DNA from 2 places in the Shewanella sp. 6_MG-2023 genome. Region 2 is predicted to be linked to the other one. Evidence: predicted binding sites of a transcription regulator. Region 2 holds the regulator's gene; the other holds the start of a gene.
What was found. The regulator MetJ, encoded in region 2, represses methionine synthesis genes. The targets are predictions, from matches to a motif close to TAGACGTCTAGACGTCTA.
Positions count from the first base shown of each region.

Region 1: metK (methionine adenosyltransferase) is a predicted target of MetJ. The motif match lies at 1,864-1,881, and genes of this name have one in related genera.

Region 1 covers NZ_JAUOQU010000003.1:42,967-47,410, reverse strand. The annotation lists gene Q4533_RS02520 (flavin reductase family protein) at 1-511, shown strand, start outside; gene metK (methionine adenosyltransferase) at 670-1,821, opposite strand; gene Q4533_RS02510 (winged helix-turn-helix domain-containing protein) at 2,604-4,444, shown strand, end outside.
Region 2 covers NZ_JAUOQU010000025.1:68,781-73,224, reverse strand. The annotation lists gene Q4533_RS14740 (conjugal transfer protein TraF) at 1-1,110, shown strand, start outside; gene Q4533_RS14735 (sulfite exporter TauE/SafE family protein) at 1,172-1,912, opposite strand; gene metJ (met regulon transcriptional regulator MetJ) at 2,063-2,377, opposite strand; gene metB (cystathionine gamma-synthase) at 2,585-3,745, shown strand; gene Q4533_RS14720 (bifunctional aspartate kinase/homoserine dehydrogenase II) at 3,808-4,444, shown strand, end outside.

The DNA of each region.
Region 1 (4,444 bases), on a different contig from region 2:
TATTTCTGTTGATAGGGTGGCCAATTTAGCACCTTTTTCGTTTTTTACTGTGGCCAGCGCTAACCCGCCAGTGCTGTGTTTCAACCCTATGGGCATGGGTGATGGTCAGGAAAAGGATACGTTAACTAATATTCGCCAACAGGGTGAATTTGTCATCAATACAGTGAGCTATCCTGATTTAGCGGTGATGAATGAAACTTGCCATCATATTCCTGCGGATATAGATGAATTTGAGTATGCCAACATTGAAAAAGCCCCAGCATCTATAGTTAAGCCGAGTCTCGTTAAGCAAGCGCTAATTAGCTTTGAGTGCCAGCTTAATCAGATTATTGATTTGGGCAATGAACCGTTATCTGGCCATTTAATATTAGGTAATGTCGTCGCTATTCATGTTAAAGATGACATCATTGAGGATTTTAGAATCGATAGTGACAAATTAGATGCCATAGGAAGAATGGCCGGCAGTGATTACTGCTTAACCAGAGAGAAGGTTAAGCTTACTCGTAAGTAGTGACAGTTTATGTGCTCTGCAGAACTGTAGCGAAATAAAACTATAGCGAAATAAAACTATAGCGAAATAGTCCAAGTTGAATCAATCAGCAAATTATAGATATAAAAAAACCGTCAATTGACGGTTTTTTTAGTTTTACATACTGTAATGAGGGCTAATTATAGACCGGCATCAGCACGTAAGATTTCAGCTTTATCAGTCGCTTCCCATGGGAATTCGTTACGGCCGAAGTGACCATAAGCAGCAGTTTGTTGGTAAATTGGACGAGCCAAATCCAACATCGCTGTTAGGCCGTAAGGGCGCAGTTCGAAGTGTTGACGAACTAACTTAATTAATACGTCTTCTGATACTTTACCGGTACCAAATGTTTCGATGCTAATTGAGGTAGGCTCTGCTACACCGATTGCATAAGAAACTTGGATTTCACAACGATCTGCAAGACCTGCAGCGACGATGTTCTTCGCTACATAACGTGCTGCGTATGCAGCACTACGGTCAACTTTTGATGGGTCTTTACCTGAGAAAGCACCACCACCATGACGCGCCATGCCGCCATAGGTATCAACGATGATTTTACGACCGGTTAAACCACAGTCACCTACAGGGCCACCAATAACAAAACGGCCAGTTGGGTTGATGAAGTACTTAGTATCTTTGTTTAACCACTGTGATGGTAAAACTGGCTTAATGATGGTTTCCATTACGCCTTCGATTAAGTCTTCCTGACTAACATCTTCACGATGTTGAGTTGATAGAACGATTGCATCGATACCAACAATTTTACCTTCATCATAAGCAAAGGTAACTTGGCTTTTTGCATCTGGGCGAAGCCAAGGTAAGGTGCCATCTTTACGTACTTCAGATTGACGTTTCACAAGTTTGTGAGCGTAAGTAATAGGAGCAGGCATTAATACGTCAGTTTCGTTGCTGGCATAACCAAACATTAAACCTTGGTCACCAGCGCCTTGTTCTGCAGGATCACTGCGGTCAACACCTTGGTTGATATCAGGAGACTGCTTACCAATGGCATTTAAAATGGCGCAAGAATCAGCATCAAAACCCATATCAGAATGAGTGTAACCAATTTCACGCACTGTTTTACGCGTGATTTCTTCGATATCAACCCATGCAGAAGTTGTGACTTCACCACCGACTAATACCATGCCTGTTTTTACGTAAGTTTCACAAGCAACACGCGCTTTAGGGTCTTGCTCTAAAATTGCGTCTAATACTGCATCAGAAATCTGATCAGCGATTTTATCTGGATGACCTTCTGAGACCGACTCAGAGGTGAACAAGTGGTTTGCCATAATGGGAAATCTCGTCTTTTTGAATTTGAACGTGTAGAGGTATCTACATCTAGACGTCTATTTTAGTCGAATTTAAAAATGATAACACCCCCCAATACGATAATAAGTCAAAAATTGTGCAATGCCGCAAATAATTAAATTCAACCTAAAAGCTTGTTTAGGAATTAGTTGTGCTTATCTTTATGATTGTATTAGTTTAATGTGTTTTTTGTGGTGATATTTTTTAAGGCTGTATGCTAAATTAAACAATTTATTTAGCCAGTGGATTTGGGCTTATCAATAGAGGCCCCCTTATTGACTTACTAGAAATATGGTCATTAAGCCTTATGTAAACCAGCAAGATTCCACTTTATTGTACCTATACAGAGTTTGATAAGCCTTAAGAGAGGCTAAGCTCTGAAAAAATACTGTGGTTAACCTCGTGTCTTTATTGAATAAAATCAGACAAGTAAGTTGTATTTTAAATAATGCTGCTGTGCCTTTAGCATTTATCACTAAAAAAAGCGCTAATATCAACACAAATCACTTGTTAAATAAGTGTAAACATAATTGTTAGCTGATACTCTGTTTTGTATACTATCAAGGTATAACTCATAATATTTATGTATATAAAGTGACTGTTTATATTTTGATACAAGTTGTAACGCGGGTTAACGCCTTCGTTAACAATAGCTTAATTAGATTTGTATCAAATGAGTTGCGCTTGGAATGGTTTTTTGTAGATATTTATTTATGATGACTAGTGAAAATAATAATAATAACAAATTACTAGGTGAGACTTGATGGCATTACTTCAGTATCAAATAGGGCCGTGTACGTTAGATTGCAGCATAATGACCTTAAGCTGTGGTGATAAGACAATTAAGTTGTCGGCTAAAGTGTTTGAGTTGCTGAAACTGTTTATTGATAGTCCAGATCATATTGTTTCTCGCCAAACAGCAATTGATACCATCTGGGATGGTAACCAAGCTGTTGGTGAAAAAGGTTTCACTAATTCAGTATGGCTAATACGAAAATCCTTTAAAGATTTACATATTGAAGCTGATTTACTGCTGACATTACCAAAACTTGGTTACCAATTAGTGTTACCGATTTCATTAATTTCTTCAGCTAATGAGGAGACGAGTCTTTCAGATATCACTCACAAAAAGGCAGGCCGTAAACATACCGTGTTGGCAGTTTTTGTGCTCGCATTTGTGATACTACTCAGTTATTCCGCTTATCAATTTATCAAATCTTTTACAGAGCCTGAAGCCGCAGCCGCTTTGGCGTCACCAATAAAAAGTAAAGTGACCAATTTTGAAGGGGTTGAAGAGCATATTGCCGTGTCCAATGATGGCAAATACCTTGCGATGCAATGGCGTAATGGTCAGCAACCGGGCAAAATTTATATTAAAGAGCTTAATAACAATGACTCGCCACTGAAATTAATTTCGTTTGTCGATAGTGAAGAAGCTTCTCCCGCTTGGTCGCCGTCCGATCAAAAACTGGCTTACGTGCGAGTTTTAGCTAGTGGTGTTTGCCAAGTAAGAGTAAGGCATTTACAGCAAAATACCGATGATCTTGTGACTGAGGGCTGCTTTTATTTGCCATTTAAACGAGTACTGAGCTGGTCAAAAAATGATGAAGATACACTTATTTTTGCGAAGCAATTAACTGATAGAGTGGCTTTGTTTTCATATTCGATGTCGACAAAGCAAAGTACACAATTAACCAAGCCCGGTAAAAACGAGGTAGACTTTTCGCCTCATCAATTGACCAATAATGATGAAATTGCGTTTATCAGAGAAAAAAGTTCATCACTTCAAATGAGCCTGCTATTAAAACGTGGTGAAAGTGATGTTGTTGATTTAATAGCGAATAGTGTCAGTATTATTGACTATGACTTTAGTTATCAAAATGACAGCTTTTATGTGAATCATATTGAAGGATCAAATTTAGTGATCTCTAAAATTGATCTGTTAGGTAATGTTCAGCATACCATTCCATTTACTGGCTTAATCAGTAGCGTCACTTATTCCGATGTGTCCGAGACGCTATTTATTAGCGAGCACATTTCAAAAGAGTATATTGCACAACTGAGCTATCAAAACCAAAAAGTACTGCGAAAAATCTCCTCATCTTCACGAGACATGTATGCCCGTTATTCAAAAAAGACTGGTGATATTTTATTTTTGTCAAATCGTTCAAAATTGTGGTCCACCTGGAAAAATAACCAAGTCACTAGTAAAAACCTGACTAAAAGCATGGGGAATGCAGGGGTCGTGGGGGTATCGCCTACCAGTGAGATGTTTGCCGTCACCATCAACCGTAATGATAAACAAACCTTATATTTAGGTAATATTCAGTCGGAACTATTTGAAAGAGTTGATATTGGCGATCTTGCAGCCGAAAACATCAGTTGGTCTAAAGATGGTAAGGCTATCTATTTTAAAGGCACTGAAAATGAGAGTAGTGGCATTTATCGTTATTCACTTGATGATAAATTACAGCCAATTAAGTTTGGCCAAGGGAATTATGCTGTTGAAGGTGAGTCCCCAGATATACTGTATATGTCGAAGTTTAATTTAAATGGTATTTGGCGTTTTGATGCCAATACTAATGAAGTTAGCCAGATTACCGA
Region 2 (4,444 bases):
AGTGATAGCATGGGCGGTACAGGTGTAGCCTCATCTAGCCGTATCGGCGCAAGTTTTATTAATCCCGCTTTACTGGCTATTTACGCCCCAAAAACCAATGAGTTCTCCTTACTGTTACCGGTTGTGGCTGCTGAAGTGGATGATAGCGACAATATGCTTGATAAGTTTGACTCACTACAAGACAGTTTTGATGACTTAGAAACGGCCATAAACGGCAATGATACTGATGATATTGCTGGTTTTCGTGATGATTTAGTTATTAATTTAAATGCCCTCAACGGCACTAACGCCTCGGTATCAGCCGCAATTGGCGCAGCATTAGTATTGCCAACTCAAACCGTGCCAATGGCGCTATTTTACAAAAGTCATCTTGACGCTATGGGCGTTGCTGATATTGCTCAAGGTGATATTGATATGCTGACTAATCTCGATCCCGCCAACCCTCCTGCAGATCTCACTGACTTAGACTCTCAAGGCATTGTATTAGCCGCCGGAGTCACAGATTTTGGGGTGGCGTTAAGCTTTCCACTATCTATAGTTAACATGCCTGTAAAAGTTGGGATTTCACCTAAGTTTCAACGCATTGATACCTATCATTACAGTGCCAGTGCCAATAACTTTGATGTCGATGATTTTGATGATGATAAATATCGAAATGATGACAGCTTATTTAACCTTGATCTTGGGGTGGCTATTGAGCCAACAGAAAGCTTAACCTTAGGGCTGTCTGCTCGTAATTTATTCAGTAAAAAAATAACCACAGTTGAAGCTCAAGGACGGACATTTGAATACCAAATTGAGCCGTTAGTCACAGTGGGAGCTGCTTATGATTGGTCCAGAGTCACCTTAACCACGGATATTGATCTGGTGGAGCAAAGCCGTTTTAGCGAGTTTGATGCGGTGCAGTATTGGCGAGTGGGCGGTGAAGTTAAAGCCACTGACTGGCTGTTTTTACGCATGGGCTACCGCCATGACTTAAAAGATAATAGCGTAGATATTTACTCTTTCGGCACCGGCTTTGCCATCGGCCAAGCCTTTAAGCTGGATATGAGCGGCAGCTATGGTGATGATGCCATTGGCGCTGTGCTGCAAACTTCTTATCACTTTTAAGCGTTATCATTTTTAGCTGTCATCATTGTTGCATTTATATCTGCCACAAAAAGATGATCGACTAGCCTGCTGATAATTCAATTAACGACTTAAGGGTTAGCAATAATGCACTTAAGCTACATAACACCATAGTGGCGATGCGAGTCTTATTTTTATCAACCTTATTGGTTAGCTTTCCTGCGGCAATATTTCCGAGTATGACAGATGGCAATAGCATCAATGACAACCACAGATGCTTTTCTTCCACTAAGCCTGCAAGCATTAAAATAATCAGTGCGATCATTGAGCTGAAAACAAAAAAGATCGATAGCGCGGCTCTAAACTGCGGCGCATCTTTACCGGCTAATAAAATCGCTAATGGTGGCCCACCAATGGCGGCAATATTTCCAAATACCCCCGACAAGACACCTGCAATAAATAGCGAAAGCCGATTTACTGGCGCTGTGATCTTAAAAATACTCAGCAACACCGCTGCGCCGACAATAAAGGCAATGGCTAACCCCAGTACTGCTTGGGGGGCAAACAGTAATAAACCTGCGCCCATAAAGCCACCAGGTATTCGCCCCAGCAGCGCATATTGCAGCCCATTAAACTCCAGTTGAGTACGTTCACGCAATAAGGTCAATAAGGCGATGGAAAAACCCATCATAATCACAGGGGCTGGGACTAATTGTGGGTCGATGATATAGAGAAGTGGACTGGCAACAACCGCAAGCCCAAAACCGATAAGGCCTTGGGTTAATGCGCCTAGAAAAATGATAACCGATGCAAGCATCAAGGTCTGCGGATCGATAAATTCCATTGTCGACTCTTTAGGCGCAATACTGCAACTCACTCTCAGCTTGAGAGCTCGATGCGTTAAATGACGAGCAGTGTTTGATTAATTGAGCAGGCTTATGCTTTAGCGCAAGTACTTTAGCGCAAGTACTTCAGCGCTAGTCGCTAGCTTGACTTAATCAAGATCTTCCCACTCAATTCCCATGGCATCCATCAAAGCTTTTGCTTCAGATGGGATGCTATCAGGCCCTTCTTTTGATAAGTCACCGTCATTTGGCAGTGGTTGTCCAGTGTAGGCATGCAAAAATGCTTCACACAGTAGTTCACTATTGGTTGCATGACGTAAGTTATTAACCTGGCGGCGGGTACGTTCATCAGTCAATACTTTTAAAACTTTTAAAGGTATGGATACCGTGATTTTTTTAACTTGTTCATTTTTTTTGCCATGTTCGGCATATGGGCTGATATAGTCGCCATTCCATTCAGTCATTAACTCACCTTTATACGATAGATTCGTGGCAGATTTTAACCGCTAAATAATAACAGTCAAATTATTGCGGTTATTCTATAACGAATGGAAATAGATTTCTTTATGTTTAGACGTCTAAACGGCTGATTTGTATTGACGATGTGACTTAGCTTAGGTACATTTAGCCATCTAGACATCTCTTTAGTGTGTATTCTTTAGGAGTTTACAATGAGCAAACATCGCGCAGCTACGCTAGCAGTACGCCAAGGTATCGAGTCAGATACCCAATACGGCGCTGTAGTCCCGCCGATTTATCTATCAACAAACTATTCTTTTGATGGCCATAAAAACCCTAGAGAGTTTGATTATAGTCGTTCAGGAAACCCGACGCGCTGCGTGTTAGGTGAAGCCATTGCCAAACTTGAACATGGCGCTACTGGGGTGGTTACTTGTACCGGTATGGCTGCGATTACCTTGGTCACTAGTTTATTAGGCCCCGATGATTTACTGGTTGTGCCTCACGATTGTTATGGCGGTAGTTACCGTTTGTTCACAAATCTTGCCAACAAAGGCCAATTTAAATTACTGGTGATTGATCAAACAGATGAGCAAGCACTCAGTGATGCGATTGCTCAGAAACCTAAAATGGTGTGGTTAGAAACGCCGTCAAACCCATTATTACGTGTTGTTGATATCAAAGCTATTGCTGAGCAAAGCCATAAAGTCGATGCCTTAGTTGTGGTTGATAACACCTTTTTATCGCCAATTTTGCAACAGCCATTAGAGCTAGGCGCTGATATCGTCATGCATTCCACCACCAAATATATCAATGGTCATAGTGACGTTGTAGGTGGCGCTGTGGTGGCAAAAGACCCTGAACTGGGTGAGTTACTACACTGGTGGTCAAACACCTTAGGGCTAACAGGCTCGGCTTTTGATAGTTACCTAACCTTACGTGGCATTCGTACTTTAGCTGTACGTATTCGCGAGCATCAAAAAAATGCTGAGCAAGTTATTGACGTACTTCAGGCCAGCAATCTTGTCGAAAAAGTGTATTATCCAGGCTTAAAAGACCACCCAGGTCACGATATTGCAGCTAAGCAACAACAAGGCTTCGGCGCTATGTTAAGTTTCGAACTTAAAGGTGGTGAAGCAGAAGTGGTCGCCTTTTTAAATGCACTGTCTATTTTCAGTGTTGCTGAAAGCTTAGGCGGAGTGGAAAGCTTAGTTGCCGTACCTGCAACCATGACCCATAGAGCAATGGCGCCTGCAGCACGGTATGAAGCTGGCATTAAAGATACTTTACTGCGACTATCTGTCGGGATTGAAGATGCTGAAGACTTGGTTGCCGATATTGAAGTAGGCTTAGCTGCTGTCGCTGCGCTTTAAGTTAATCTCCCTTGGCTATATTCATGTAGTCAGGCTGGTATATGTTGTTTAAGGAGTGAAAAATGGCCCGCAGTCATTTACATAAATTTGGTGGTTCAAGTCTTGCTGATGCAGATTGCTATCGCCGCGTTGCCCATATTTTACTGACTCATGGCAACAGTGATGATTTAGTCGTTGTTTCAGCTGCGGGTAAAAGTACTAACTTTTTATATAAATTACTCTCCTTAAGAGAAAACGGTGACTTGTGGCAAGAAGAGCTACAAGTACTGGTGAGCTATCAGCAAAACCTGATTGAGCAACTTCTCTCAAACGAACAAGCGCGCGATTTACGTGAGCGCCTATCAACCGATAAATCGCAATTAGTCAGTTTATTGTCCCTTGAAGAGCGCAATGAATTTCAGCTCAATCATGTATTAAGCTTTGGTGAGCGTTGGTCAGCACGATTAATGGCAGCCTTATTAAGAGAGTCTGGCGTTGCTGCCGCGAATATTGATGCCTGCTCACTGCTGGTGGCTGATGAAGGGCCTGTGCCGAATATTCGTCTTGATGAGTCCCGCGAAAAAGTCCAAAAGCTGCTGGATGCTAATCCAAATACACGGTTAGTTATCACCGGCTTTATCTGCGCCAACAGTAAAGGGGATACATTATTACTTGGCCGCAATGGCTCAGATTACAGCGCCACCTTAATTGCCAGCTTAG